3 regions of the Micromonospora sp. CV4 genome follow, and region 3 is predicted to be linked to each of the others. Evidence: riboswitches for the same ligand, from Rfam matches in the RefSeq annotation. Region 3 holds a riboswitch; each other region holds the start of a gene.
What was found. Region 3 has a riboswitch for cyclic di-AMP ahead of EAD98_RS16300 (C39 family peptidase). Riboswitches for the same ligand answer to the same signal wherever they lie in the genome.
Positions count from the first base shown of each region.

Region 1 (9,653 bases), on a different contig from region 3:
CAGATCGCCGTCCAGTCACCCTGACGGCCGGCGAGGGCGTACGTCTGGCCGGCGGACGCCCGGGCGCCGTGGTCCGACACGGCCATCGTGTTCGGGGTGCCGTCGGGGCGCAGTGCGATGTCGTTGACCAGTGGCGCGTCCGCGGACGGCGCGCTGCGCAGCACCACCGCCGATGAGCCGCGCGGCGCGCACGGCACTCCGGCCGTGACGCAGCCGGTGAACGCCGGCTGGTTGGTGTCGTAGTCGGGGTCGATCCGGACCAGGCCGGTGGCCGGGATGCCGGTGTCCAGCCGTGGCGCGTGCAGCAGCGTGAAGTAGTGCGTCCAGTCCCAGTACGGGCCCGGGTCCCAGTGCATTCCGCGCACGGTCGAGGCGACGGTGCCGGGCACGTTGTCGTGACCGATGATGTGCTGACGGTCCAGCGGGATACCCAGCCGCAGGGCGAGGTGCCGGACCAGTTTGGCGGAGGTCCGGTACATCGCCTCGGTGTACCAGGTGCCCTGCGCGGCGAAGCCCTCGTGTTCCAGCCCGATCGACTTGGCGTTGACGTACCAGTTGCCGGCGTGCCAAGCGACGTCCTTGGTCTTCACGTGCTGGGCGATGTGCCCGTCCACCGAGCGCAGCGAGTAGTGCCAGCTCACGTAGGTCGGGTCCTGGACGAGTTGCAGCGTGGTCGCCCAGCTCGCCTCGGTGTCGTGGATGACGATGTACTCGATCTTCTGCCGGCCGGGCCGGTCGGAGAGGTCGTGGTTGCCGTAGTCCCCGGCGCCGAACGCCTCGTACGGCGCCGGGATCCACTCGCAGGAGATGGTGCTGGGGCACTCCAGCCCGTCCGGACGGGCGAGCCGGCGCAGTCCCAGCCGGTCCAGCCACGAACGCTGAGGTTGGATCGCCCGGGCCGGCAGCGTGATCCGCTGGCCGTCGTCGGTCACCCGGGACTCGCCGGCGCCGATGGTGGTGAACACCTCGTCGGCGAAGGCCGCCGCGGCGTCCGCGCTGTCCGCGCCCGCGTAGCGGGCCACCGCGCCGTACCAGGCCGCCGGGTCGGTGTCGGCGCCCACCGGCGCGCCGAGCTCCCGCTGGTAGGCGGCCAGCAGCGCGGCGCCGCCAAGGATGTTGACGCTCGCGTCGGTACGCAGCGACTCGGGCGCGGCACCGGTCAGGGCGGCGGCGGCGTCCACGGTCTGCAACGCGGCGGCGGGCGGCGCGGGATCCTCGGCCGGGCGGGGCGCCACCACCCGTGCCGGCCGCGAGTCGTCGCCGCGCGGGTCCTCGGTGCCGGCATCGTGGTGGCCGCGCCCCGGCAGGGCGGCCACGTGCCGGGCGTCGGTCAGGTGCATCGGGCCGTAGCCGCCGCTGGTGCTCGGCGTACCGGCGTTGGTGTCCCAGCGTGACTCCAGATAGGAGACGCCGAGCAGCACGTCGGCCGGCACGCCGTACTCGGTGGCCGCGGCGACGTACTGCTGCTGACGGTCGGCCGCGGGCGCGGCCACGGCGGGGCTGGCGGGTAGCGGTACCGCGGTCGCGGCCGCGACCACGGCGGCGGCGAGCAGCGCGCGCCGGCCGGTGGACAGGGTTGGACGGTACATCGAACCCCCTAGATCTGGCGGGTGAAGATGAGGCCACCTTCGCCCCGCCCGGAGCCCGCGTCAATACCTTTCCATCCAGCGGAGTATGTAGAAGAAAACTTTCGTCGTCGGTCGTCGTCCCCCGCAATCGGTACGGAGTGTCACGGCCCCACCGGTTGCGGATCGGTAACGGCCGTCTCTACTCTGGTCATTCGTCGGGCCGACAGCAGCTCCGCCCACCCGGGCGGTAACGGACCGACACCGCCGAGTCGCTTCTCAGCGAACCGGGGACCCAGGTTTCCTGGGGTGAATCCGCAGTCACTGCGGTAGGGCGCCCACCTTCCCGCCCGAACCCGTCAGCTAACCCGGTAGGCGGTCAGGAAGAAGGAGTACGGAACCCGGTGGCTCACCAAGCCCCGCGGCCGTCGTCCGAGCGGCCGGCGTCAGCCGGCCCGACGTCGATCGTGCCGCGCCCACGCTGGTCCCGCTTCACCACCGCCCTCGCCGCCCTGGTCGGCGTCGCCGTCGTCCTGACCGGCAGCGCCACGGCGGCCCACGCCGACCCGTCCGTCGCCGAGATCGAGCGCCAGATCGACGCCGACTGGAACAAGCTCGAACCGATCATCGAACGACACAACGCCACCCGTACCGACCTGGCCGGGAAGCGCAGGCAGGCCAACGCGCTGGCCGCCCGGATCGCCCCGCTGGAGCGCCAGGTCGACGCCGCGATGGACAAGGTCAGCTCCCTGGCCGTCCGCGCGTACAAGGGTGAGAACGTCTCCACCGTCAACGCCGTGCTGGGCAGCAGCTCGCCCAGCGAGGTGGTCGGGCAGCTGGAGATGCTCGACCGGTTCGCGCACGACCAGCAGCAGGACGTACGGCAGGTGGCCGACCTGCGCGACGAGTTGGCCCGGCAGAAGGCGCCACTGGACGAGATGGTGGCCCAGCTGACCCGCACCGAGGCCCAGCTGGCGGCCAAGAAGAAGCAGATCAACGACGAGATCGACCGGCTGCAGAAGCTGCGCCTCAAGGTCTACGGCAACGGTGGCGGCGGCCCGCTGCGTCCAGCGCCCTGCCCGGCGAGCTACCCCGGCGGCGGTGCCGGTGTGGCGGTCAAGTTCGCCTGCGCGCAGATCGGCAAGCCCTACGTCTGGGGCGCCGAGGGCCCGAACTCGTACGACTGTTCCGGCCTGATGCTGGCCGCCTGGGCCAAGGCCGGGGTGTCCCTGCCGCACAACGCCGCACAGCAGAGCCGGGTCACCAAGGACGTCAGCAGGGCCGACCTGCGTGCCGGTGACCTGGTCTTCTACTACAGCGACATCCACCACGTCGGCATGTACGTCGGCGGTGGCTGGGTCGTGCACGCCTCGCAGGCCGGCCAACCGGTCAAGATGAAGAAGGTCGACGACGGCCCGATCCACAGCTACGGCCGCCCGGGCTGATCCCCGGTGACCGATGGGCCCGTCGCGATCTGTCGCGGCGGGCCCTCGTCGTTACGGCCTCAGCGGGTCGGCCAGGTGCGCCAGTGCTGCCAGGCGCGGCTCGGGGTCGGGCCGCGCTGACCCTGGTAGCGCGAGCCGTAGACCACCGAGCCGTACGGGTGCTCGGCCGGCGAGGAGAGCCGGAAGATGCAGAGCTGCCCGATCTTCATGCCCGGCCAGAGGGTGATCGGCAGGTTCGCCACGTTCGACAGCTCCAGCGTCACGTGCCCGGAGAAGCCCGGGTCGATGAAGCCGGCCGTGGAGTGCGTGAGCAGGCCGAGGCGGCCCAGGCTCGACTTGCCTTCGAGGCGGCCGGCGAGCTGGTCACCGAGCGAGATCACCTCCAGCGTCGAGGCGAGCACGAACTCCCCCGGGTGCAGCACGAACGGCTCGCCGTCGGGCACCTCGACGACCGAGGTGAGGTCGTCCTGCTGCATGGCCGGGTCGATGTGGGTGTAGAGATGGTTGTTGAAGACCCGGAACAGCCGGTCGAGTCGTACGTCGATGCTGGACGGTTGGACCAGGGTGGGCTCGAACGGCTCCAGGCCCAGCGTGCCGGCCTTGATCTCGGAGACCAGGTCGCGGTCGGAGAGCAGCATCGGACCACCATAGCGGCGTTGCCGGCAACAGCCAGATTCGGTGCCGGTGACCAGCGCGTCGAGGTCGCTGGTCGTACATTTGTTCGATAGAATGCCGGCATGGCTTCCTGGTCCGAATTCGCCGCCGACGAGCCCCGACTCGCCGACGGGATCCGCGTTCTCCTCCAGCAGTACGGGCCGGGCTTCGGCTACCTGGCCACGGTCCGCGCCGACGGCGGGCCGCGGGTCCATCCGGTCTCCCCGGTCATCACCGACGAGGGTCTCTTCTGCTTCATCCTCGACTCGCCGAAGCGTCGCGACCTCGAACGGGACGGCCGCTACGCGCTGCACTCGTTCCCGCCGGAGGAGAGCGACGACGAGGCGTACGTGGCGGGGCGCGCCTGGCCGGTCACCGATCCGGCCCGGGTGGCCCGGCTGGCGCAGAGCGCGCGGGCGGCCCCGCAGGTCGACTGGCGGCTGTTCGAGTTCACCGTCGACGTGGCGATGCTGGCTCGCCGCGAGCAGCACGGCATGGGCATTCCGGGTGGCGCGCCCGGCCGTCCGGCCGTCCAGGTCTGGCTTGACCCGCACGCTCCGCCCGCCGCGGCCGGGCCGTCTTCCGTGCCGCAGACCCGCCCGGCCCGCCGCAGCCGTGACGTCCAGCGCTCGGCCGCCTGACCGCGGCCCACGATCCGGTCCTGGGGAAAGACGCCGGTGCCGGCTCCGTCGTGACGGGGCCGGCACCGGTGGTACGCGGGCAAGCTGCGGACCACGGGGTACCTGGGTGCACCGGCTGGGTGACTCAGGTACAGTGGTGCCGCTTGCGGGTGTAGTTCAATGGCAGAACATCAGCTTCCCAAGCTGACAGTGCGGGTTCGATTCCCGTCACCCGCTCCAACGCGAAGGCCCTGGTCAGGATGCCGAATCCGAGCCGGGGCCTTCGAGCTTCCAAAGGTCGGTGACTGTCGATCGGCCATCCTCCGCCGGACGGTCGGGTGACGACGAGCGGCCCGCGGGCGACCATGATGTCGAGATGACCACGGTGGACGACCGGCCGGAGGGCACTGAGCCGGTATCGATCCGTGCCCGCACCCGCGCGCTGCGCCTCGGGGCGGCGATCCCCCTCGCGATCGTCGGTTTTCCGTTCCTGCTGGGGATGGCATTCAACCTGATCTGGTGGTCACCGGCGCTCGGCGGCCCGGGTCCCAACCCGTGCGATCCTGCCATCGACGGGTGGGGAGCCTGCTGGCGTCCGGAGCAGCGGACCTTCTGGATCGTGGCCGCTGCGGCCGGGCTGCCGGGCGCGGTCTGCCTCGTGCTCACGCTGGTCCGAATTTTCCGCACCGGCCGCTGGTGGCCGTGGCCGATCGCGGCGGCGGCGCTCCTCATCGCCTGCAGCCTGGCGCTGTCACAGATTCCTTGAATGCAGGGCGGGGTTCGAGTCCGGCGGGCTCGGCCGGGGTTGCGTCGCGTCGGCACGATGAGCCGGTGCGTCGCCTGATCATGATCCTGAGGCGCCCGGTCTGGGTGACCGTCGGCTGCGTGCTGCTGATGGTGATCGGTGGTGCGTTGTTCTGGTTGCCGATGCGCACCCAGTCCGCGCTTGAGGACTGGGAGACCGAGTTGCGGGCCACCGGTGTACCGGCGCGGGGGATCATCTACGACCGGGTGGCGAAGCGCGGTGGCACCTCCACCACAATGCATCTCCGGTACGACGTGGCCGGCAGGACGTACGAGCAGGAGATCGGCTGCGTCGAGGTGTGCCTGCCGGTCGGCGATGAGGTGTCGATCTGGGTGAACCGCGCCGATCCGAGTGACTTCGTCACCGACTTCGACGAGCTGAGCGGACATCGGGGCCGCATCCAGGGCGTCTTGGGCGCGGCCGGATTCGTGGTCCTGGTCGCGGGGATCCTTCTCACGCTCTCCCGCATCCCGTTCCGCAAGTGGTTCCCCGCCCGCGTGCGGCCACGGCGGTCCGGCGCTCCGAGCAGGGACGGCCGCGCGTTCACGAGCCGTTCGAAGCACAAGCGGGTCGGTCGACACTGAGCCGATGCAGGGCACCTCCGCACTCGGCCGAGGTCGATGCCGATGAGTCATTTGCCGGCTAGTGTCCGGCCTGGAGGTGGTCCCGTGTTCACCGAAGCGTTTCCGATCGTGACTACGCCCGACCTGCCGAGACTGATCGCGTTCTACCGGGATGTCGTCGGCTTCGAGCAGATCTACCGGTTCCCGGACGACGGCGAGCCGGAGTTCGTCGCCCTCCGCCTGGGCAACAGCGAGCTGGGCCTGGCCGCCGACCCGAAGGCCGGCGAACCGGCCCACTCGCATCGTTGGGAGCTGTGCGTTTACGCCGATGACTGCGACGCCGCCGTGAACGCGCTGCGCTCGGGGGGTGCGACGGTCACCGAAGAACCGGTCGACCAGCCGTGGGGTGAGCGGTCCGCCCGGGTCATGGACCCCGACGGCAACCGCCTGCTGGTGCTGTCGCGCCTGTCCTAGCGCCGTCAAACGCGCAGAGATCTTGGACAGTTTCCGTTACGCCCTTGGGCTCAACTGGTGGTTGCAACACCCTTTCGTGATTGTCGTTGGGGTGGTTATGGCGTCGAGGTTGAGTCCGCTGGAGCGGGAGCAGATTGGGTTGGGTCGGGCTGCGGGTGAGTCGTTGCGGTCGATCGCGCGAAGGTTGCAGCGGTCGGTGTCGACGATCTCGCGGGAGGTGGGTCGGTTCGAGCGTTACGGGCAGCGGTATCAGCCGTTGATGGCGCAGTGGGCGTCGTTTCTGCGGCACAACCGGTCCGGGCGGGTACCGCGGTTGGCTGTTGACGGGCCGTTGCGTGAGACGGTGCTGGATATGCTGCGGCGACGTCGTTCGCCGCAGCAGATCGGCGCCCGGCTGCGGGTGCAGTTCCCGGACACGCCGGAGATGTGGGTGTCGCACGAGACGATTTACCAGGCTATCTACCTGCAGGCGCGGGGTAACCTGCGCGCGGAGTTGGCTCGGCAGGTGGCGTTGCGCTCGGGTCGGGCCGCTCGCCGTCGCCGGGCGGCGCCAGGCGGGGCGGTGCGCTCGGCCCGGCCGTGGGTCGCTCTGCGCATCGCTGACCGGCCGGCTGAGGTCGCTGACCGGGCGGTGCCCGGGCACTGGGAGGGCGACCTGCTCGAAGGGGTACGTCGAGGTGGACGCGGTGGTTCCGCGATCGCCACTTTGGTAGAACGCGCCACCCGGTTCGTGATCCTGGTCGGGCTGCCCGAGGGCAAGGTGTCCGAACACGTCGTGTCCCAGTTGGCCGCCGCGATGAGCTGGCTCCCGCAGCGGTTACGGGCCTCGTTGACCTGGGACCAGGGCGTCGAGATGGCCCGCCACCGTGACTTCACCATCGCCACCGACTGCCCGGTCTACTTCTGCGACCCGCACAGCCCCTGGCAACGCGGCAGCAACGAGAACACCAACGGGCTGCTACGCCAGTACTTCCCCAAAGGCCATTTCGACTTCACCACCATCGACCAGGCTGACCTCGACCACGTCGCCGACGAACTCAACGATCGCCCCCGCATGACCCTGGGCTGGGCCACCCCAGGTGAAAAGATGACCCAGCTCCTCGGTGTTGCAACCACCGGTTGAGCCCGCCGCCAGAACGGAAACTGTCCAAGATCTGTGGGCGGTCTGGCTGCCGGCTGGGTGAGCGGTCGGCCCGGGTCAGCCTGCAGTGATCGTGTCGGCGGTCATCGTCGCCAGAACAGGAGATGGGTGACTCCGCTGGGGCTGGGCACCGACTCCAGGTGGAAGCGGTCGAGAAGATCGCGAGGGCTGGCCCACAACCGCTCACCCCGGTCGAGGTCGACGGGCGCGACGGCGATGTGCATGGTGTCGACCAGATCGGCATCGAGGAACTCGCGGATGGTGGCGACACCACCACCGAGGCGTACGTCCCGACCGTTGGCTGCCTGCTTCGCCTGGGCCAGTGCCTCGGCCGGGCTGGCATCGAGGAAGTGGAACGTGGTGTCGGCCAGGGTGAACGACGGGCGTTCGTGGTGGGTGAGCACGAAGACCGGCGTGTGGAACGGCGGGTTGTCCCCCCACCAGCCCAGCCAGTCATGGTTCTCCCAGGGGCCACGCTGGGGGCCGAACTTGTTGCGACCCATGATCTCCGCGCCGATGTTGCACTCGGCGTCGCGGGTCAGGTAGTCGTCCAGACCGCGCGTGCCGCCGGGCTCGGTGCGATAGACGAAGCTGGCGGTGGCGGCCCGCCAGGAGAACAGCGGAGTGGGGTCCGCGTGGCCGAAGGGCCGTTCCAGGCTCTGTCCCTCTCCGGTGCCGAACCCGTCGCGCGAAACGTTGAAGCACTGCACCCGCAACAGTTGCGGCATGGGATCCCCTCTCGGGTCGATGGTCCGTATCCGGTCGGCGCGGTTCAGTTCGTGGTCACCGTCGGGCCGCCGCCGCGGCCCCGGTCGTCGAGCACGAGTGGGGCGCGACCGCCCACCGCGTACCGGATGTGGGTGACCTGCGGCGTGTGGAGGACGCGGGTGGGCGTCAGCTCGGTCGCCTCCTTCTCGCCAAGGTCGAGGTCCGCGTCGAACAGGCGGAGGCCGGTGCCGAGCACGACCGGTACGACGTGCAGCTCCAACTCGTCGAGCAGGCCGGCCTTGAGGACCTGCCGCACGAGGCTGCCGCCGCCGGCCACCGCGACGTCCTTGCCGCCGGCCGCGGCGCGCGCCTGCTCGACGGCACTCGCCACGCCGTCGGTGACGTAGGTGAAGCTGGTGCCACCGCCGCGGAGCAGTCGCTCGCGGGGGCGGTGCGTGACGACGAAGACCGGCGCGCGGAACGGCGGCACCTCGCCCCAGGGGACCTCACCTCCGTCGGCCATCCGCCGCCCCATCACGTACGCGCCGGCCGAGCCGAAGGACTCGGCGATCACCTCGGAGTTGGTGTCCTGCTCACCGCCGGCGAAGCCCTGTCGCTCGCGCCACGCCATCGCCTCGGTCGCCCAGCGGGTGACCCGGAAGAAGCCGGCGCTCTCGGCCGAGTCCATCCAGTCGCCCTCACCGGCGAATCGCGGGCCGGCGTAGAACCCGTCCGCCGACACCGACAGCTGTGCGGTCACCTTCGTCATCTCGCGTCGTTCCTCTCCTCGGGCGACCCCCGGCTCGGGTGCCGCTCACCGATGAGTCGGAGCCGACCGCTCGCTCCCTACCGGGCTAGCGTGTGACCTACGTCACGCCGGTCTAGCGAGAAACTGCTCGATGGCCTCGCGAAACCGCTTCACCTCACGAGGCGGGAGATCGGGGTCGGAGAGGGCGGGACCGGCGAGGAGGTGGGCCAGCACAGCCTTGAGGTGCTCCCGCTCCGCCGCCAGGCCCGACCACGCCGAGTGGGGCAGCCGCAGCACCTGCAGGAGCAGGTCTCCCGGGTGGTGGTCGCCCTCGACCAGGGGATCGTCGCGCAGAATGCCCACCGCGAGAGGCAGCAGAGCCGGCACGCCGATCGCCTGCCCGAGCATGATGCGGAGGTCCTCGGCCGTGAAGTCGGCCAGCGGCTTACGACGGAGTTCGGTGCAACGAGTGACGAGGAAGGTGGCATCCGGGCCCGGATCCGGCCACACCTCCCGCTCGAGCTGCTCGATCGTCGGCACCGGGTCAGGCTAGTGCGCGGGACCGCCGTCCGGTTGCCGGTCATTCGTGGGCAGGTACCACATCCCAGCGTGCTCGGGGCCGCGCAGCCAGCGCATGCGGGGCAGCTCCTCCGGGCGGGGCCTCCAGTCGCGGTACGGCGCCAGGGCCAGCCGCCAGGCGATCACCGCGAAGATGTAGATGCCCGGGCCGACCAGCCACAGCAGGGCGTCGCGCCGGCGGTAGGAGGCGCGCGGCGCCAGCCAGGCGGTCACCACGACGGGCACCGCGATCGCGCCGACGTCGGCCAGCGGTCCGCGGCCGAACCGTGCCTCGACCAGTTCGCGAACGACCAGGGAAGGAACGAGCACCGCGAGCACGATCGCCACCGCGAAGAGCATGCGCGGCCGGCG
Region 1 is NZ_RCVI01000295.1:22,185-31,837, reverse strand. Features, by position in the region: gene EAD98_RS20345 (N-acetylmuramoyl-L-alanine amidase) at 1-1,589, opposite strand, end outside; cyclic di-AMP (ydaO/yuaA leader) riboswitch at 1,821-1,957, shown strand; gene EAD98_RS20340 (NlpC/P60 family protein) at 2,033-3,010, shown strand; gene dcd (dCTP deaminase) at 3,070-3,648, opposite strand; gene EAD98_RS20330 (pyridoxamine 5'-phosphate oxidase family protein) at 3,748-4,305, shown strand; tRNA gene EAD98_RS20325 (tRNA-Gly) at 4,451-4,524, shown strand; gene EAD98_RS20320 (hypothetical protein) at 4,661-5,050, shown strand; gene EAD98_RS20315 (DUF3592 domain-containing protein) at 5,116-5,673, shown strand; gene EAD98_RS20310 (glyoxalase/bleomycin resistance/extradiol dioxygenase family protein) at 5,758-6,126, shown strand; gene EAD98_RS20305 (IS30 family transposase) at 6,149-7,249, shown strand; gene EAD98_RS20300 (dihydrofolate reductase family protein) at 7,351-7,995, opposite strand; gene EAD98_RS20295 (dihydrofolate reductase family protein) at 8,040-8,744, opposite strand; gene EAD98_RS20290 (contact-dependent growth inhibition system immunity protein) at 8,847-9,263, opposite strand; gene EAD98_RS20285 (hypothetical protein) at 9,273-9,653, opposite strand, start outside.
Region 1: linked by a shared signal. The riboswitch ahead of EAD98_RS20340 (NlpC/P60 family protein) and the one ahead of EAD98_RS16300 (C39 family peptidase) in region 3 are both predicted to bind cyclic di-AMP.

Region 2 (9,653 bases), on a different contig from region 3:
GTCGGGCACTCGATGGGCGGCATGACGATCATGGAGTACGCGCACCGCCACCCGGGGCACTTCGCCGCCCGTACCGCCGGCCTGGTCTTCGTCTCGACCACCGCCGAGGGGCACACGCACACCGTCTACGGGCTCTCCCCCCGGATCGCCCGGCTGATCCGACTGGCCGAGACGACCGGCGCCGGGGTGCTGGCCCGGTGCGGGTCGTGGCGGGCACCCCGGGCGCTGCTGCGCGCGCTGCAACCGAGCATCCGGTGGATGCTCTTCGGCGACCGCTGCGACCCGGCCGACATCCGGCTGGTGACCTCGGCGGTGGCCCGCGCCTCGCTGCGCTCGATCGGCGGGTTCCGCGCCTCGATCGGCGCCCAGCACCGGCTGGACACCCTCGCCGCGCTGGCCCACCTGCCGGCCGCCGCCCTGGTCGGCGACCGGGACCGGCTGACCCCGCCGCCGTGCGCCGAGTCGATCGCCGCGGTCCTGCCGGCTACCGAGCTGACCGTCTGCCCGGGCGCCGGGCACATGCTGATGATGGAACGCCCGGACGAGGTGAACGCCGCGCTGACGGGCGTCCTGAGCCGGGTGCTCGCCGAGCCTGCCGCCCGGACGAGTGGCGCGACTCCCGCCGGGACGGGTGCCTGACCACGTTCCCGCACCTCGGGCGCGGCACGCCGGGCCCGGGGCCGTACCCTTCTGCGGTTGGCCCGCGCGGTTCGCGCCGCTTGCCGGCGACGTCAGGAGGAGCGTGCGTTGACCGACCAGACCGCCCTGGAGCAGGAGATCGCCGTCGAGCAACGGCACCTCGACCGGGTGTACGCCCGACTCGCCGAACTGCGGCAGTCGGCGGTCCGCGCCGAGCGGGACGGCTACCGGATGGCCCGGGTGGGCACCTTCGGCGCGCTCGTCGAGCGCGACGCGATGGTCTTCCACGCCGCGCAGCGACGCCACACCCTCGACGCCGAGCACGAGGGGCTGGTCTTCGGCCGGCTGGACCTGCGGGACCGGCAGGTGCTGCACGTCGGGCGGCTCGGCATCCGCGACGAGGACGCGACCACGCTGGTCGTCGACTGGCGCGCGCCGGCGGCCGCCGCCTTCTACCAGGCCACCCCGGCGCAGCCGCAGGGCGTGGTACGCCGGCGCACCATCCAGTCCCGCAGCGAGCGGGTCACCCGGATCGAGGACGACCTGCTGGATCCGACCGCCGCCCCCGAGGGGATGACGGTGGTCGGCGACGGCGCGCTGCTGGCGACCCTGTCCCGGGCCACCGGCCGGGGCATGCGCGACATCGTGGCGACGATCCAGCGCGAGCAGGACGAGGCGATCCGCTCGCCCGGCTCCGGGGTGACGATCGTCGCCGGCGGGCCGGGCACCGGCAAGACCGCGGTGGCCCTGCACCGGGCCGCCTTCCTGCTGTACTCCGACCGCAGCCGGTACGCCGGCGGCGGCATCCTGGTGGTCGGCCCGTCCTCGGTCTTCGTCGAGTACATCGCCTCGGTGCTGCCCTCGCTCGGCGAGGACACCGCCACGCTGCACTCGCTGGGCACCCTCTTCCCGGGCATGACCGCCACCCGCACCGACCCGCCCGAGGTGGCGGCGGTGAAGGGCTCACTGCGGATGCGCCGGGTGCTGGAGCGCGCCGTCCGGGACGCGGTGCCGGACGGCCCGGGCGAGCTGCGGCTGCTCTACCGTGGCACGCTGCTGCGGCTGGACCGGGCCGAGCTGGACGGGATCCGGGACCGCGTGCTGCACCGGGGCGCCCGGCGCAACGAGGTCCGGCGGGCCGGCTTCGACGGCGTCTTCGCCGCGCTGTGGGCGCAGGCCCGCCGATCGGGCATCGGCCGGCTGCCGGAGCAGCGGGCGTTCGAGGACGAGATCGCCGAGCGGCCGGAGTTCCGGGAGTTCCTCAAGGCGTGGTGGCCGCGTCTGCACCCCCGGCACGTGCTCGGCTGGCTCGCCCGGCCGGACCGCCTGCGCCGGTACGCCGGCGGGATCCTCTCCACCGCCGAGATCCGGCTGCTCAGCGCGGCGTACCAGACCCTGGACGCGGCCGGGTTGACGATCGCCGACGTGGCGCTGCTGGACGAGCTGGACGCGCTGCTCGGCAAGCCGGCGCAGCCGGCCCGGGCCAAGCGTGACCCGTTCCAGCTCGCCGGCGGGGTCCGCGAGCTGAGCACCTTCGGCGAGCGGCAGCGGGCCGCGCGGGCGGCGGCCCGGGAGCGTCCGGCGGACTACCGGGAGTACGCGCACGTGGTGGTCGACGAGGCGCAGGACGTCTCGCCGATGCAGTGGCGGATGGTCGGCCGGCGCGGCCGGCTGGCCTCCTGGACGGTGGTGGGCGACCCGGCGCAGACCGCGTGGACCGGTGACCCGGAGGAGCTGACCCGGGCCCGGGACCAGGCGCTGGGCCGGCGCAAGCGGCACGACTTCACGCTGACCACCAACTACCGCAACTCGGCGGAGATCTTCGCGGTGGCGGCGGCGGAGATCCGCCGGCTCTACCCCGACCTGCCGCTGCCGAGCGCCGTCCGCTCCACCGGGGTCGACCCGGTCGAGCTGGTGGTGCCGCCGACGGAGCTGGAGACCGCGACCGTGGAGGCGGCAACCGGCCTGCTGGCCGAGGTGGAGGGCACGGTCGGTGTGATCACGCCGGTTCCCCGCCGCGACGAGATCGCCGGTTGGCTCGGCGCGCTCGGTGCGCCGCGGCTCCAGGTGGTGACGAGCCTGGAGGCGAAGGGCATGGAGTACGACGGCGTGGTGCTGGTCGCACCGAGCGAGATCCGGGCGGATCCGGGCGCCGGGGTGCGCACCCTCTATGTCGCGCTGTCCCGGGCCACCCAGCGCCTCACCACCATCGACCCGACGGGCTGACCTGCGGCGGCGAGCCCCGCCGGAGGGAGGACGGCCGTACACTTGCATACATAGCGATGTGAGCATACATTTGACCGGGTCCGGACCGACGGCGGAGGGTGGTCTCGTGGGCGCAGGTCATGACCACCACCATGGGTCGGTCGCCAACGCCGCGCACCAGCACCGGGGGCGGCTCTGGACCGCGTTCGGGCTGCTCGCCACCCTGATGGTGGTCGAGGCGGTGGCCGCGTTCCACACCGGCTCACTGGCCCTGCTCTCCGACGCCGGGCACATGTTCACCGACGTGCTCGGCATCGGGATGGCGCTCGCCGCGATCACCGCCACCCGGCGGGCCACCGGCGACCCGCAACGCACCTTCGGGCTCTACCGACTCGAGGTGCTCGCCGCGCTGGCCAACGCCGTCCTGCTCTCCGGGGTCGCGGTCTACGTGGTGATCGAGGCGATCGGCCGGTTCGGCGACCCGCACGAGGTGCTGGCCGGACCGATGCTCGCGGTGGCCGTGCTCGGCCTGCTCGCCAACGTGGCCGCCTTCGCGCTGCTGCGCGCGGGGGCACGGGAGAGCATCAACCTCCAGGGCGCCTACCTGGAGGTGCTCGGCGACCTGCTCGGCTCGCTCGGCGTGATCGGCGCGGCGCTGCTCATCCAGGTCACCGACTGGTGGTGGGCCGACCCACTCGTCGCGGTCGCCATCGGCGTGTTCATCCTGCCGCGCACCTGGCGGCTGGGACGGGCCGCGGTCCGCATCCTGGTGCAGGCCGCCCCGGAACACCTGCAGGTGACCGCCGTGCACGACCGGCTGGCCGAGGTGCCCGGCGTGGTCGAGGTGCACGACCTGCACGTCTGGACGCTCACCTCGGGCATGGAGGTGGCCTCCGCGCACCTGACCATGGCCCCCGGCGCCGATGTCGGTGCGGTGCTCACCGCGGCGCGTACCGCCCTGCACGAGGACTTCCGGATCGAGCACGCGACGCTGCAGATCGAACCCGGCGCGGCCCCCGGGGCCTGCGGTTCGGTCGAATGGTAATGGCATTTCAGGAGTTCTACTCGCTTTAGCCGGAATTTCGCGTGACGACGCACGCACCGTCCGTCACATCGGCTGCATTCGCCCCACCGGCACCGGTAGGCTCGGTCCCGGCCTCCACCCGGCGGCGCCCTCCCGGCGCCGGTGGTGGTCGCCGCCTAATCGCCCGAGTGGGCGAACCGGGGAACCATGTTCCTGGGGTGCATCCGCGTCAGCGGTAGGGATCTTCCGTCCCGAACCCGTCAGCTAACCCGGTCGGCGGCTGACGGAAGGACATGCGTAGTGGTACCAGCACGACCACCCGCCGCCCGACTGGCGGCTCTGATCGTCGCGATGTTCGCCCTCGGCGTCGCGATCCCGGCCGGCGCCGCCTCGGCCGCTCCCCCGACCGGCCAGCGGGCCGCCGCGGCACCCGACGGCGACGAAGAGGGCGGCACCCCGGCGCTGCGCGCTCAACTGGAGGCGGCCAGCAAGGGCTACCTGGACGCGAAGCGCGCCCTGGCCACCTCCGTACAGCGGCAGCAGCAACTCGCCACCCAGCTCAAGACCACCGAGACCGAACTGACGGCACGCAGCGGCAAGGTCGACGAGATCGCCGGGCTGGCCTACCGCACCGGCCGGCTCGGCACGGTGTCGGCACTGCTCAACAGCAGCAATCCCGAGGGCTTCATGGACCGGGCCGTCACGCTCGACGCGGTCGCCGCCAACGAGGACCGCGCGCTGCGCGACCTCATCGCCACCAGGGACGAGGTCAACCGCACGCGCGTCGCCCTGGACGGCGAGATCCGTGAGCAGCGCAAGCAGGTCACCGTCATGGCCAAGCGCAAGGAGCAGGCCGAACGGGCCCTGACCGTGGCCACCACCAAGCCCAGGACGACCGCCGACAGCGGCTCCAACCGGGGCACCTCCGCCGCCAACGCCACGGCCGCGCCCCGCAACTCCGACGGCTCCTGGCCATCGGAGTCGTGCAGCGTCAACGACCCCACCCCGGCCACCGGCTGCATCACCCCGCGCACCCTGCACGCGCTCAACCAGGCCAAGGCCGCGGGCTTCACCCGGTACGTCTCCTGCCACCGCAACGGCGGCTCCGGCGAACACCCGAAGGGCCGGGCCTGCGACTTCGCCGCGCAGAAGGGCGGCTTCGGCGGGGACGCCACCGGCGGCGACAAGACGTACGGCAACAACCTGGCCGCGTACTTCATCCGCAACGCCGACCGGCTCGCCGTGCTGTACGTGATCTGGTACCGACAGATCTGGCTGCCCAGCAGCGGGTGGAAGTCGTACAGCGGGGCGGGCGGCGACCCGTCCAGCGACCACACCAACCACGTGCACCTGTCCGTGTACTGACCCACCGGCCGGTGCCCCGCCTCGCGGGGCGCCGGCCCGCCCGGGGTACGTCCGCGGACGTACCCCGGATGTCGTCGGCGGACGGACGTTTCGGCCGGTCCCGGCGGGCAGCATCCTGGTATGCGTCGGATCCCGCCCACCGCCCGCAAGGCGCTGCTCACCCTGCACCTGGTCACCTCGCTCGGCTGGCTCGGCGCCGACCTGACGCTGCTCACGCTCGGTGTCGCGGCACAGCGCGGCGCCGACCCGGCCGTCGTCTACCCGGTCGCCGCGCTGATCGGCACCGTGCTGTTCGCGCCGTTGAGCGTGCTGGTCTGGCTGATCGGCGTGGCCAGCGCGCTGCTCACCCCGTGGGGCCTGCTGCGCTATCGCTGGGTGCTGTTCAAACTCGTGATCACCACGGTGATGGTCGGGCTGGTGCTATCACCAGGTCGGCGCGGTCCGGGGCGTCCAGGGCCGCGCCCAGCCGGGTGGCCAGGGCCAGGTGGGCTGCCTGGGCCTGGCGGAACGCGTACCGGAACAGCGGCGCCGGCGCGGTCAGGGTGATCTCGACGTCGATCCGGACCAGGCCGTCCGGCTCGCCGCGCAGCCGGGTGTGGTTGCGTACCGTGGTGGCCGGCCACTGGCGGGCCACCATGACAATCTCGTCGTCCTCGCTGATCAGCACGTCCGCCTGGTAGCTGGTCCGGAAGCGCAGCGGGCCGGCCGCCAGCCGGTCGCTGATCACGTAGCTGGCCTGAGCCCCGGGCCGCGGTGGCAACCGGCGGACCCTGACGATCAGCGGGTGCAGCTCACCCTGCCGGGTCAGGTCGCTCAGCAGGGCCGCCGCCTCCTGGGGCGTGCAGCGGGCCTGGACGGTGTAGCTGAAGGTATCGCTCCTGAGCACACCGTCTCCCGCCGTCGTTGGTCGCACGATCGTCCCGTACCCCGGTCGGGGTGGCAACGCCCGGAGGGACACGGACCGTTGCCTCGGCATGCACACCGCGTTTCCCACTACGGACGGTGGACGGGGAACCACCATTCGTGAGGACGAGGGAGGGCATGAGCATGAACGGGTACGACCGGTGAGCGGGCACGTGATGGTGTTCGCCCCCACGCCGCAGCTGACGGTGACCGTGGACCAGCCGAACGGCCAGCCCGAGCTGCACCTGCACCCGGGTGGGCAGGGTGTCTGGCAGGCCCGCATGGTGATGTCGCTCGGGGTCGACGTGGTGCTCTGCGCCGCGCTCGGCGGCGAGATCGGTCAGGTGCTGGAGCCGCTGCTCGTCAGCGAGGGCGTGGACCTCAAGGTGGTGGTCCGGGACTCCGGCAGCGGCGGGTACGTGCACGACCGCCGGGACGGGTCCCGGCAGGAGATCGCGGACGTGCCCGGGCAGCCACTGAGCCGACACGAGCTGGACGAGTTGTACAACCTGGCCCTCGGCGAGGGGCTGCGCGCGCCGGTGAGCGTGCTGAGTGGACCCAACGAGCCGTGGCTCGTCCCGGCCGACCTGTACCGGCGCTTCGCCGCGGATCTCGGTGCCAACGGCGGCCGGGTGGTGGTCGACCTCTCCGGCGATCACCTCGGCGCGGTGCTGGACAGCGGGGTGTTCTTCCTGAAGGTCAGCCATGAGGAACTGATCCGCGACGGCCGCGCCCGCAACGAGGAGACCGCGGAGCTGACCCGGGCGATGTACGAGTTGCACGCCGCCGGCGCCGAGACGGTGGTGGTGAGCCGGGCCGACGAGCCGGCGCTCGCGCTCATCGACGGGGAGCTGTTCGAGGTGGAGATGCCCCGGTTGCAGGCGGCCGACCCGCGCGGCGCGGGCGACTCGATGACCGCCGGGGTGGCCGCCGTGGTGGCCGGCGGCGGTGACATCCGGACCGCCATCCGGACCGGCGCCGCCGCCGGAGCGCTGAACGTGACCCGGCACGGCCTGGGCACCGGGCGGCTGGACTCGATCACCGGTCTGGTGGAGCGGGTCCGGTTGGTCCCGGCGGACACCCGACAGCAGGAGCGGACCACCCCCGACGAACTGGCCGACCGGGCGGTCGAGCGATGACGCTGCGCGTGCTGGTCACCAACGACGACGGGATCGCCGCGCCGGGCATCCAGGCGTTGGCCTGGGCGGCGACGCAGCGGGGCCTGGACGTGGTGGTCGCCGCGCCGCTGGAGGAGGCGAGCGGCACCAGCGCCGCCATGAGCGCCATGGAGCAGGACGGGCGCGTGGTGGTGCACGAGCACCCGCTGACGGATCTGACGGGCGTGCCGGCGTACGGGGTGGGTGGTTCCCCGGGCTTCATCACGCTGATCGCGCTGCACGGCGCGTTCGGTCCGCCGCCGTCGGTGGTGCTCTCCGGCATCAACCGGGGCGCCAACGCCGGCCGCGCCGTGCTGCACTCGGGAACGGTCGGCGCCGCGTTCACCGCCGCCACGAACGGCTGCCGGGCGATGGCGGTCTCGCTGGACGTGCTGTCCGCGGGTGAGGCGACGGCCGCCAGCGGTGGCGCCGCGGTGGACGCCGCCGCCCGGGTACGCGACGCCGAACGCAACTGGAGCACCGCCGCGCGGGTCGCCCTGGACCTGCTCCCCCGGCTGACCGCCGCGCCGATCGAGAGCGTCCTCAACGTCAACGCACCGGACCTGCCGCACGGTCGGCTGCGTGGGGTGCGCCGCGGCACGCTGGCCAGTTTCGGTCAGGTGCAGATGACGGTGGCCGAATCGGGGCACGGCTTCGTCCGTACCTCGCTGGAGGAGCCGGGGCAGGCCGCACAGCCCGGCACGGACGTGGCGTTGCTGGCCGCGGGGTACGCGTCCGTGACGGCCATCCGTGCGGTCACCGAGATGACCGACGTGGACCTGGCCGGCCTGGACGAACAGCGCTGACCGGCTCGGGTCGGGCGTTTCAGCGCTCAGGCGCCGGGGAGCACCTCGGGGGTGGCGTTGCCGGCGAAGTAGGGCTCCGGGGCGCCGAAGAGGCCGAGCAGGCCGGTCACCCAGAGCTGCCGGTGCACGAACCGGCTCGGCTCGGTGACCACCAGCTTGACGCCGCTGACCTCGGCGGTCTGGAAGCCGGCCACCATCGCGCTGATGCCGACGGAGTCGATGAAGGTAACGAGCCTCATGTTCAGCTCGATGCGCAGCGGGCGGCCCTTGGCCAGCACCTCCGCGATCGCCTCGCGCACCTCGTACGCTGTGTCGACGTCGATCTCGCCCCGGGGGGCGATCTCCACGACACCACCGGACAAAACCGACTTCACGATCGACAGGCTCACGCGAGCACCTCCACCCGCCCGTCCCCCGGGCGCCTCATCAGTACGCGGGCCGCGACCGACAGTATTCCTTTGACGGCCTCGGTCGCCACCCCTCGGGATGAGCAATTCGCGGATCCGGGCACACCAAGTCGCCCATATCCGAACTTTTCGTTATCTGATCACTCAGTGCTTTTCGTTATCTGATCACTCGACGACCGGTCGGAACCGACGCATCGCCGGACCAGGGTAGCGGTCCCGGCCCGACGCGCCCGACAACCGGCCCACCAATGATGCCCGCCCCGTGTGACATCGGCGTGTCGCACCTCGTCGATCGACTCCGACCGGCCGGGTGGTTGCCGATGCCACCTAGCATCGGCCAGGGAACCCACCGTGACGGAGAGGACCTTCAATGATCAAGAAACTGGCCGGGCTGGCCGGCGTCGGCGCCCTGCTCGCCCTCGTACTCGCCTGCGGTTTCGGTGGCGGCGGCGATGACGACGACGATGACGACGACTTCGCCCGGGGTGTCTCCGTGGTGGTGCTGCGCTGACTGTCCAGCGAGCCGGGTCGGCCGGGTTTGCGCTCGGCCGGCGCGGGGCACTGCGGGATAGGCGAATCGTGACGCGCTGGACAGACGCTGAAGTCCGAAGTGGCCGCCGGCTTCGGCACCCGAGGAGGTAACCACGATGTTCGGAACCAACATGCTGGACCGCCGCAGCAAGCCGGAGCGGATCGCGGACCAGGCGTGGGAGCACCTGGTCTCCGCCGTCAGTTCCGCGGGGGACAGTGTCCGGGGCACCGCCCGCTCCGCCCGACGCAGCAGCAGCGACCTCGCTGACGGCGCGGGCGACCTGGTGGGCTCCGCCGCCGACGAGGCGCGGCGCCGGGCCTCGCTGGCCTTCGACGCGCTCGCCGGTCGTCAGCCGGCACTGCCCTGGACGCTGCTGATCGGCGCCGCGCTGGTCGGCGCGGCGGTCGGCTGGGCCGTCGGCTCCGCCGCCCGGGCCGCGGGCAGCCGGGACGACCGCGCGGTCGACGACGTCGAGTTCGTCGACGTCGACCGCCCCAACTCCCCGATCGGCCTGAACGACTGAACGACCCGCCACTTCCGGGCCCCGCTCGACCCCGCCGGTCGACCGGGGCCCTCCTCTTTTCCCCACCCGCGCGGGTGATCGCGACGCGGGAG
Region 2 is NZ_RCVI01000309.1:27,728-37,380, forward strand. Features, by position in the region: gene EAD98_RS21575 (alpha/beta fold hydrolase) at 1-639, shown strand, start outside; gene EAD98_RS21580 (AAA family ATPase) at 748-2,865, shown strand; gene EAD98_RS21585 (cation diffusion facilitator family transporter) at 2,972-3,889, shown strand; cyclic di-AMP (ydaO/yuaA leader) riboswitch at 4,032-4,163, shown strand; gene EAD98_RS21590 (hypothetical protein) at 4,220-5,233, shown strand; gene EAD98_RS21595 (SRPBCC family protein) at 5,628-6,119, opposite strand; gene EAD98_RS21600 (PfkB family carbohydrate kinase) at 6,298-7,275, shown strand; gene surE (5'/3'-nucleotidase SurE) at 7,272-8,099, shown strand; gene EAD98_RS21610 (STAS domain-containing protein) at 8,126-8,488, opposite strand; gene EAD98_RS31000 (hypothetical protein) at 8,877-9,017, shown strand; gene EAD98_RS21615 (hypothetical protein) at 9,154-9,561, shown strand.
Region 2: linked by a shared signal. The riboswitch ahead of EAD98_RS21590 (hypothetical protein) and the one ahead of EAD98_RS16300 (C39 family peptidase) in region 3 are both predicted to bind cyclic di-AMP.

Region 3 (9,653 bases):
CGGCGGCGTCCGGGTCGGTGTCGGCGGGCAGCTCGCCGCGTTGCACGGCGCGAGTGACGAGTCGGCCGCCGACCTCCTGCTGGCGGGCGTGCAGCACCTGACGCAGGGTCTCGTCGATGGCCGGGTTGCGGGCGGCCTCGGCGAGCAGGTCGGGGATGATCTGCGAGGCCAGCGGATGCCGCAGCGCGTGCGCCACCGCCTGGAAGAGCAGCGCGAGGTCGCCGCGCAGGGTGCCGGTGTCCAGCACCGGCAGCTTGCCGTGCGCCGCGGCGGCGACGATCTCCAGCACCAGCTCGACCTTCGAACTCCACCGCCGGTAGACCGCCGTCTTGCTGACGCCGGCCCGGCGGGCCACCGCCTCGATGGAGAGCCGGCCGTAGCCAACCTCGGCGAGCTCCTGCATCAGCGCGCGCCGGATGGCCGTGGTGATCTCACCACGCAGCACCGCCGCGCCGGCCGGGGCGCGCCTCTTCTCGGTCGTCACCAGGGACTCTTCTCGCAGGTCACGACGACCAGCGTAGCGCAACGACGGTACGGTTGCGTCCCGACGTGTTTCGGACTACTGTCCACGCAGCGACGAGGCGGCGCTCCGCGCACAGCTCCCACTAGGATTCCATCGTCGCGAGCAACCCCGTCTGCACGAAAGATCGGAGCGCCATTTCCATGGCCACCACCGCGCTGGTCGACCCCGACACGGGCCTGACCCAGGCGCAGCTGGCCGCTCGGCACGGGCTCCGGGTCGCCGGTGAGCGACCCACCCTCGTCGAGTACAGCCGCCGACTCTGGGCCTACCGGCACTTCATCGCCGCGTACGCCAACGCCAAGCTGGTCGCCTCGTACAGCAACGCCAAGCTGGGCCAGCTCTGGCAGGTGCTCACCCCGCTGACGAACGCGGCGGTCTACTACCTGATCTTCGGGGTGGTGCTGGCGCAGAACGAGAACATCCCGAACTTCATCGGCTACCTGACCACCGGCCTGTTCATCTTCAACTTCACCCAGAGCGCGGTGCTGGCCGGCACCCAGTCGATCAGCGGCAACCTGGGGCTGATCCGGGCGCTGCACTTCCCCCGGGCCAGCCTGCCGCTGTCCACCACGGTGACCCAGTTCCAGCAGCTGCTGGCCTCGATGGTGGTGCTGCTCGGCATCGTGCTGGTCACCGGGGAACCGATCACCCTGAAGTGGCTGATGCTGGTGCCGGCCCTGCTGCTGCAGGCGGTGTTCAACGCCGGCGTGGTGCTGCTGGTGGCCCGGATGGGCGCCAAGGCCAGCGACCTCAAGCAGGTCATGCCGTTCATCCTGCGCACCTGGATGTACGGCTCCGGCGTGCTCTACAGCGTCACCCTCTTCGATCGGCTGCCGGGCTGGGCGACGACGCTGGTCCAGTTCAACCCGCTGCTGGTCTACATCGAGCTGGCCCGCTACGCGCTGCTCGATCAGCCGCCACTGCTCAACGAGTCGCTGACCCAGCTCTGGCTGGTCGGGGCCGGTTGGGCGCTGGTCGGCGGGATCGGCGGCTACATCTACTTCTGGCGCGGCGAACAGGAGTACGGCCGTGGTTGATCACATGCAGGCCACCGACGAGGCGACCGTCTCCCTGCCCGTGCTGACGCAGGAACGGATCCCCACCGTGGTGGTGGACGACGCGCACATCATCTACCGGGTGCACAAGGGTGCCACCGGTGGCACCACGCCGGTGGCCGCGCTGCGCCGGCTGGTCAAGCGCACGTCCGCGCCGAACGTGCGGGAGGTGCACGCGGTGAAGGGGGTCTCGTTCACCGCGTACCGGGGCGAGGCGATCGGGCTGATCGGCAGCAACGGCTCCGGCAAGTCCACCCTGCTGCGGGCCATCGCCGGCCTGCTGCCGGTCAACCGGGGCGCGATCCACACCCAGGGGCAGCCCTCGCTGCTCGGCGTGAACGCCGCCCTGCTCAACGACCTGTCGGGTGAGCGCAACGTCACCCTCGGTTGTCTGGCCATGGGCATGCACCCCGACGAGGTGGCCCAGCAGGCCGCCGGGATCATCGACTTCTCCGGGATCAACGAGCGGGGCGACTTCGCCAGCCTGCCGATGCGCACGTACTCCTCCGGCATGGCGGCCCGGCTGCGGTTCTCCATCGCCGCCGCCAAGAAGCACGACGTGCTGCTCATCGACGAGGCGCTCGCCACCGGCGACAAGGGTTTCCGCAAGCGCAGCGAGCAGCGGGTGCGGGAGCTGCGGGAGGGCGCCGGCACGGTGTTCCTGGTCAGCCACCAGCTCTCCTCGGTGCGGGACACCTGCGAGCGGACGATCTGGCTGGAATCCGGCGTTCTGCGGATGGACGGGCCTACCGACGACGTCATCCGGGCATACGAGGCCTACGCGAACAGCAAGTAGGGTTGGGCGAACAGACGGCTTCGACAGGGCAGCGCCGAACCGCGTCGCCGTTGGGGCGGCGCGGTCCGAGCGTTAGGGTTCATTCCGTCGCCGCTCGGGCGGAACCTTCCGTTAACGCATACCTGAGAGTGAGGATCCGGCAATGACGCAGGACCAGACCACTGGCCCGGACGCCACACCGGAGACCTTGGCGCCGTGGCGGCCCTCACGGACGGTGGCCGTGGTGCTGGCCGGCGGCACCGGGACCCGACTGGGCCTCGGCATCCCGAAGCAGCTGCTGAAGATCGCCGGTAAGCCGATCATCGAGCACACCCTGGCGGTCTTCGAGGCCGCCCCGGAGATCGACGAGATCATCGTGCTGATGGCCACCGGGCACGTCGAGGACGCCCGGCAGATCGTCGAGAAGGCCGGCCTGCGCAAGGTCACCAAGGTGATCGAGGGCGGCGACACCCGTAACGCGACCACCCGGATCGCATTGGACGCGGTCGGGCCGGCGGACTGCAACATCCTCTTCCACGACGCGGTGCGTCCACTGCTCAGCGGCCGGATCGTGCGCGAGTGCGTCAACGCTCTCTGGACCTACGACGCCGTGGACGTGGCCATCCCGTCCGCCGACACGATCATCCAGGTGGACGAGAACGACTGCATCACCGACATCCCGGTGCGCTCGCGGCTGCGCCGCGGGCAGACCCCGCAGGCGTTCCGCTCCCCCACCATCCGCGAGGCGTACCGGATCGCCGAGGGCGACCCGAACTTCGCCGCCACCGACGACTGCGGTGTGGTGCTGCGCTACCTGCCGGGCACCCCGATCAAGGTGATCGACGGCTCGGACGAGAACATCAAGGTCACCCACCCGGTCGACGTGCACCTGGCGGACAAGCTCTTCCAGCTCGCCGCCGCGCAGGCGCCCCGGCTCACCGACCACCGCAGCTACACGGAGGAGCTGACCGGCCGCACCGTCGTGGTGTTCGGCGGCAGCTACGGCATCGGCCACGAGCTGACCGAGCTGGCCCGACGCTACGGCGCGCAGGTCTTCCCGTTCAGCCGCTCCACCACCGGCACCCACGTGGAGCGCGCCGAGGACGTCGAGGTCGCGCTGAAGACCGCCTTCGAGGCCACCGGCCGGATCGACCACGTGGTGGTCACCGCCGGCATCCTGGAGAAGGGCGCCCTCGCCGAGATGGACGAGGAGACGATGGACCGGCTGCTCCAGGTCAACTTCGTCGGCCCGGTGACGATCGCCCGGCAGTCCCTGCCGTACCTCCAGCAGACCAAGGGCCAGCTGCTGCTCTACACCTCCAGCTCGTACACCCGGGGGCGGGCCCGCTACGCGCTCTACTCCGCCACCAAGGCCGCCCTGGTCAACCTCACCCAGGCGCTGGCCGACGAGTGGGCCGATGTCGGCGTACGGGTCAACTGCATCAACCCGGAGCGGACCGCCACCCCGATGCGGACGCGGGCCTTCGGCGAGGAGCCGGAGCACACCCTGCTCGCCGCGGAGGCCGTCGCCCAGTCCTCGCTGGACGTGCTGATCTCCGATCTGACCGGCCAGGTGATCGACGTACGCCGAGCGCCCGGTGACGGGCCCTCCGCGACCGTGCCGGCCCAGGCCGGACCGGGCCGGGTCGGTTCGCCGGCCGGTGCGGCATCCGCGAGCTGACGCTGACGACGGCGGAACCCCGACGGCGGCGAACGGAGCGACATGCGTGGTGATCTGGTCCGAAAGCTGGCCGCCCGGTGCCTGAGTACCGGCCTGGCCGTGCTGGCCTTCGTCACGGTGGCGCTGACCGGGGCCACCGGATGGGGACTGGCGCTGGCCGTCGCCGCGCTGGCCGCGGCGGCCGCCGAGCAGCGGATCCGGCCCGGCGCTGACCTCGTCGCCGAGACGGCGCTGATCGCCGCCGCCGTCCTGGTCGGATACTCCCGGCGGCTGGACGACGGGCTCGACCCGGCGCTGGTGGCAACCGCGCTGGTGCTGCTGGGGCTGGTGCTGCTGGTGGGGCCGCTGCGGACCGCCGGCAACCTGGAGGTCCGGGTGGCCAACCTGCCGGTGCGGGGCTGGACACCGCTGATCGCCGACCAGCTCGGCACCGCCCTGCTGGGGCTGCTCGCCGTGGTGACCCTCGCCTCCGCGTTGACCCTGCCCGCCGCCGTGGCGCTGGTCGCCAGCCTGCTGGTCGGCGTCGGCGCGGGGGCGGTCGCCCTGGACCTGGCCCGGCGCCGGTTCCGGCCGGCCGCCGGTGGCGGGGCCGTCGCCCGCGCGCTGCGCCGGCACCGGCCGGAGTTCCTGCTCTACTTCTCCGCGCCGCCCGGCTCGGAGTACCAGGTCACCATGTGGCTGCCGTACCTGGAGCGGATCGGGCGGCCGTTCATGGTCGTGCTGCGCGAGCCCGAGTTCCTGGCGCCGATCGCCGCGGCCACCGACGCGCCGGTGGTCTACTGCCCCACCCTGCGGGCGATCGACGAGGCGCTGGTGCCGAGCCTGCGAGCGGCGTTCTACGTCAACCACGGGGCGAAGAACAGCCACTGCATCCGGTTCACGCAGCTCACCCACGTGCAGTTGCACCACGGCGACAGCGACAAGGCGCCGAGCGCCAACCCGGTGTCGGGGATCTTCGACCGGATCTTCGTGGCCGGCCCCGCGGCGATCGACCGGTACGCCCGCGCCGGGGTGCAGATCCCGCCGGAGAAGTTCGTGGTGGTGGGCCGCCCGCAGGTCGAGTCGATCGAGGTACGCCCCGAGCCGGTGCGCGGCCTGTCGCACCCGACGGTGCTCTACACCCCGACCTGGACCGGGCACCACGCCGACGCCGACTACTGCTCGCTGCCGGTGGCCGAGGGCCTGCTGCGCCGGCTGCTGGAGCGCGGCGCGACGGTGATCCTGCGCGCACACCCGTACACGGCGCAGAACCCGGCCTCGGCCCGCCAGCTCGGCCGGCTGACCGAGTTGCTGGTCGCGGACCGGGCCCGGACCGGGCGGCAGCACGTGGTCGGCGCCGCGGCCCGCGAGCTGAGCCTGACCGAGTGCGTCAACCGGTCGGACGCGCTGATCTCCGACGTGTCCGGGGTCATTTCGGACTACCTCTACTCCGGCAAGCCGTACGCGGTCACCGACATGGGCGACGAGGGCGAGCGGTTCGTGGAGAACTTCCCACTGGCCGGATCGGGCTACGTGCTGCGCCGGGACATGGCCAACACCGACGACGTGCTGACCGCCCTGCTCGACACCGATCCGCTGGCCGAGGCCCGGTGGGCCACTCGCCGTCGCTACCTGGGTGACTTCCCGGTCGAGTCGTACGCCGAGGCCTTTCTCAGCGCGGCCCGCCGGGAGTTGGCCCCGGCGAAGACCCTCGCCGCGTCGGCGCAGGTGTGACGGCGGACGCCCTCAGCGGTACGCGTCCAGCAGCGCCAGCACCGCCCCCGGATTCTCCACGTGCGCGTTGTGCCCGAGCCCGGGGAGCGTGACGACCGGTACGCCGAACTCCTTGAGCTGCGCGTCGGTGACCATCGGGTCCTGCTCGCCGCGGGCCAGCACCACCGGCACGTCGGTCGCCGCCAGCAGCGCGGCGAGGTCGGGAGCGCCGACGGCGAACGCGGCCGGGTCCATGGCGAGGCGCCACCGGCCGTCGACCTGGCGCAGCCCGGCGTCCACCAGCGGGTGGTCCGGCGGGACCAGGCCGGCGAGCCCGGAGACGCGCAGGTAGCGACGGGCCGCCTCGGTGCGGCTGGCGGACCAGCTGACCGGGCGGGCGGCGAGTTCGGCGGCGCGGGTCAGCTCGTCGGGTGACCACACCGCCTTGATGCCCAGCCCGACCATCGCGTCCACCGGCATGCCGGCGGCCCGGGCGGCCAGCGCCAGGCCGACCACCCCGCCCAGCGAGTGCCCGAGCACGACGATCCGGTCGTCGGGGGCCAGGCCGTGGGCGATCCGCTCGGCGAGCCCCGCGAAGGAGTACGACGGCAGCGGGGCCGACCAGCCGTGACCGGCGAGGTCCGGTGCCAGCCACCGCCCCGGCCAGTGCTGCTCCAGCAGCGGCGCCCAGGGCAGCCAGACGTCGCCGGTCGCCCCCATTCCGTGCAGCAGCAGCAGGACCGGCCCGCGGCCGGCGTGACCACCCGATTCATCCACCACGGCCGCAGTCTCCCACGGTTCGGGGACGGGTACGAGAGCCCGCGTCGGCGGCACCTGGGGATACACCGACCAATGGAGATCCACTGTAGAGTCCGCCGGCTGGAGAAACGCCGCGGGCGCCGGCCCCTTGTGGGGGACGGCGCCCGCAGCGGCTGCGCCCGGGTCAGGCGGAGTAGCCCCGAGTGGCGATCCAGTTCGCCAGGTCGATCGTGGTGATCCAGTACGCCGGGTCGGCGGCGTTCGCCGAGTCGGCGATCCGCACGATCCGGCCGTTGTCCTTGTAGCCCACGACGGCGATGTAGTGCCCGCCGCCGTAGGAGTGCCAGCCACCATCGGTGTCGGTGGCGTCGCCGGCCACGTTGGCCACCACGCCCCGGCCGGCGGTGATCGCCGTGACCACGTCGGCCTGGAGCCGGTCCATCTGGGCGGGGCTGGGCGCGCCGGCGAACATGCGGGTCCGGTACGGGGAGCCCTTCACCTCGGCGTTGAGCACCCGGGTGGTGTCCAGGGCCGAGTTGGTGCCCATCTCGGTGGTGCCCAGCTTGGCGCCGAGCTCCTCCTGGGTGCGGTCGATGCCGGTGGCGCTGAGCGCGTTGCGGGTGGCTGCCGGCCCGCAGTTGTAGTACGTGTTCTGGGCCTGGTAGTCGTAGTCGAGCACCTTGGTGGCGGGCGGCTTCGGCGGCGCCGGCTTACGGGTCAGGTCCGGGTTGCCGCTGGCCTTGGCGGCCGGCGACGCGGCGCTGGCCGTCGGTGCGGCGCTGCTCGGCGCGGTGCTGGCCGAGGGGGTCGCGACGCGCGCCTCGCCGCGGGAGGCGACGGTGTCGCTGCGCATCTCGGCGACCGTGGTCGCGGTGTGCTGGCTGGCCGGGGCGTCGTCAGTGCCGGCGATCAGGGCGCCGGTGGTGGTCGCGAGCGCGAGAGCCGCGGCGGAGGCGGCGACGATCTGGTACGGACGCTCGGTGGTGAGACGACGGAGCTGACGCTTCAGGGTGTGCTTCACGGGGTCCTCCACGGATCGGGGGGTGAGCGGCACACCGGGCCGGACCGATTTCCGGGCAGGCGCCAGCGCGCGGACCGTGGTCCGCGGGTGGTGAACCGCTCAGGGGACTGCCCGGCGTGGCCGGGCGGAAGAGGCGGTGACCCTGGGGGTCAGCTCACCGGACGGATGAGCGGGGGCACCGCGGCGCCGTGGAGGCGGGGAAACAACCGAGGGGTGGAGAGGTGCTGCACGAGGATGGAACTCCTTCCGACACCGCCTACCGGGTTAGCTGACGGATTCGGGCGGGAAGATCGCCCTACTGCGGGCCGTGGCTCGCGGATTCACCCCGGACGTACCTGGGTCCCCGGTTCGTAGATCACGATTGAGCGGGTCGGCGCGGCGTCGCCTCTTGCGATCGGTTACCGCACCGGACGGGACGACACTACTGGTCGGTTCAAGTGCTGCCAAGCCAGGTTCACCTGCGTAAACCTGGATCTGCGCGCGAATTTCTGCGCGTATTGCCACTGACGCGACTCGATGGGACAACCGGTTATGGTGGCGCCTACGGTCGACAACCGGACAGGCCGTCGACAATGGTTCCGCATTCGCGCGAACATTGCGCCCGACCGTTCCGACTGCCCGTTACGACGGCGGTGTGATCGGGCTCACGCCCCGGTCGGGGCATTTCCTCAGCCCACCCGCGCCGGGTGCCAGCGCGCCGCGGTCGCCGGCCGGGCCGCCACGGTTACTGCCGGCCGCACCGGCACCAGGATCGGCCGCAACCGGGCCGCCGTCGCGTACGCCTCCGCGGCGAGCGTGCGGGCCGCCTCGGCGGCCAGTTCCGCATCCCGCCAGGTGGACCGTTCGCGCTCGGCGGCGGCCCGGTGCTCGACCAACTTGCCGTCCCGCACAGCGCGGCTCAGCAGCACCTCCTGCTCGACCGGGTGCCGCCGGGGATCCCAGCCGTTGCGGTGCGCGAAGACGTCGGTGAGCTGACGCATCGACAGGTCGCCGCGCCAGTGCGCCGCCATCGCCGCGCGGTGCAGGTAACGCTCCCGGGCGGCGTACTCGCTCGGGGACTGCGGCGTACGCGGTGTGGGCAGCGAACCGGCGCCGGCGAACCGACGGGCGGCCCGGTCCGCCTCCTCGTACGCGGCCCAGGCCCGCTCAGCCGCCTCCTGCGCGGCCAGCCAGTCGGCGCGACGTCGTCGGGCGGTCTGCGCCGCGCCGGCCGCGGCGACGGCCACCTCCTCGGCGTACCGGCGCAGGTCTGCCGCCTCGACGGCGGCGAGCTCCCGAGTGGTGGGCGCAGGAGACTCCTCGACGCCCGGACGGTCCCGCTCGGGGCGGGCGACCAGCACGGTGAGCACGGTCAGGGCCAGCAGGAGCAGTGCCGACCAGATGGCGGCGGCCTGCGGAACCTCGGTCAGGAACTGGTAGAGGACGGTCTCCATGATCGGCACCTCGGAGGAAGGAACGCTGCGGTGGGGAGCCGCACAACCGACCCGGGCGGGACCACGTGGCGGGCCACGGGCCGGCGGGCGGGGATGCGGAGTTGAGTGATCGACAGGCGTGGCGGCGGGACGTCGTCCCGGTGGCTCAGCGCCGCGGCGGGGCCCGGGAGGCCCGCGTGGCCGGATCGGCGGTGCGCGGCGATCGCTGCGGACCGGCCTCGATCGCGGCGGCACCGGCCTGCGCCGGAACGGCGGCCTCGACGGCGGGTGCCGCCGCGTGCGCGTCGGGCGAGACCGGCGGGGCGGTGCGGTCGACGACGACCGGGGCCGCGAGGGCCACGGAGCTGGTGGGAACGACCCATCCGGAGGACGGAGAGCCCGAGGACGCCGCCGAGGCGGGCAGCGGGTCGGGCGAGGCGGCCGACGCCGGTGAGGCACCCGAGCCCAGGGCCAGAGCGGCGACCACGGCGAGGCTGGTCAGCATCCGCGTCGCCCAGCGCGCCACCCACCACAGCGGACAGGTGAGCGCGACGGGAAGCACGTCCCCACGCTACCGCCGGCACCGGCCCGGCGCATCGACGCCGGGCGTGTCGAATACCGCCGCGCCGCCGGATCCGACCAGCGTGGACGCTCGTCGCGGACGTCGGAGCGGCAGGCCGCTCAGCGGACGTCGGAGCGGCAGGCCGCTCAGCGGACGTCGGAGCGGCAGGCCGC
Region 3 is NZ_RCVI01000265.1:87,740-97,392, forward strand. Features, by position in the region: gene EAD98_RS16270 (TetR/AcrR family transcriptional regulator) at 1-484, opposite strand, end outside; gene EAD98_RS16275 (ABC transporter permease) at 664-1,560, shown strand; gene EAD98_RS16280 (ABC transporter ATP-binding protein) at 1,565-2,374, shown strand; gene EAD98_RS16285 (bifunctional cytidylyltransferase/SDR family oxidoreductase) at 2,517-4,034, shown strand; gene EAD98_RS16290 (CDP-glycerol glycerophosphotransferase family protein) at 4,077-5,747, shown strand; gene EAD98_RS16295 (alpha/beta fold hydrolase) at 5,760-6,506, opposite strand; gene EAD98_RS16300 (C39 family peptidase) at 6,670-7,518, opposite strand; cyclic di-AMP (ydaO/yuaA leader) riboswitch at 7,745-7,884, opposite strand; gene EAD98_RS16305 (hypothetical protein) at 8,175-8,939, opposite strand; gene EAD98_RS16310 (hypothetical protein) at 9,085-9,480, opposite strand.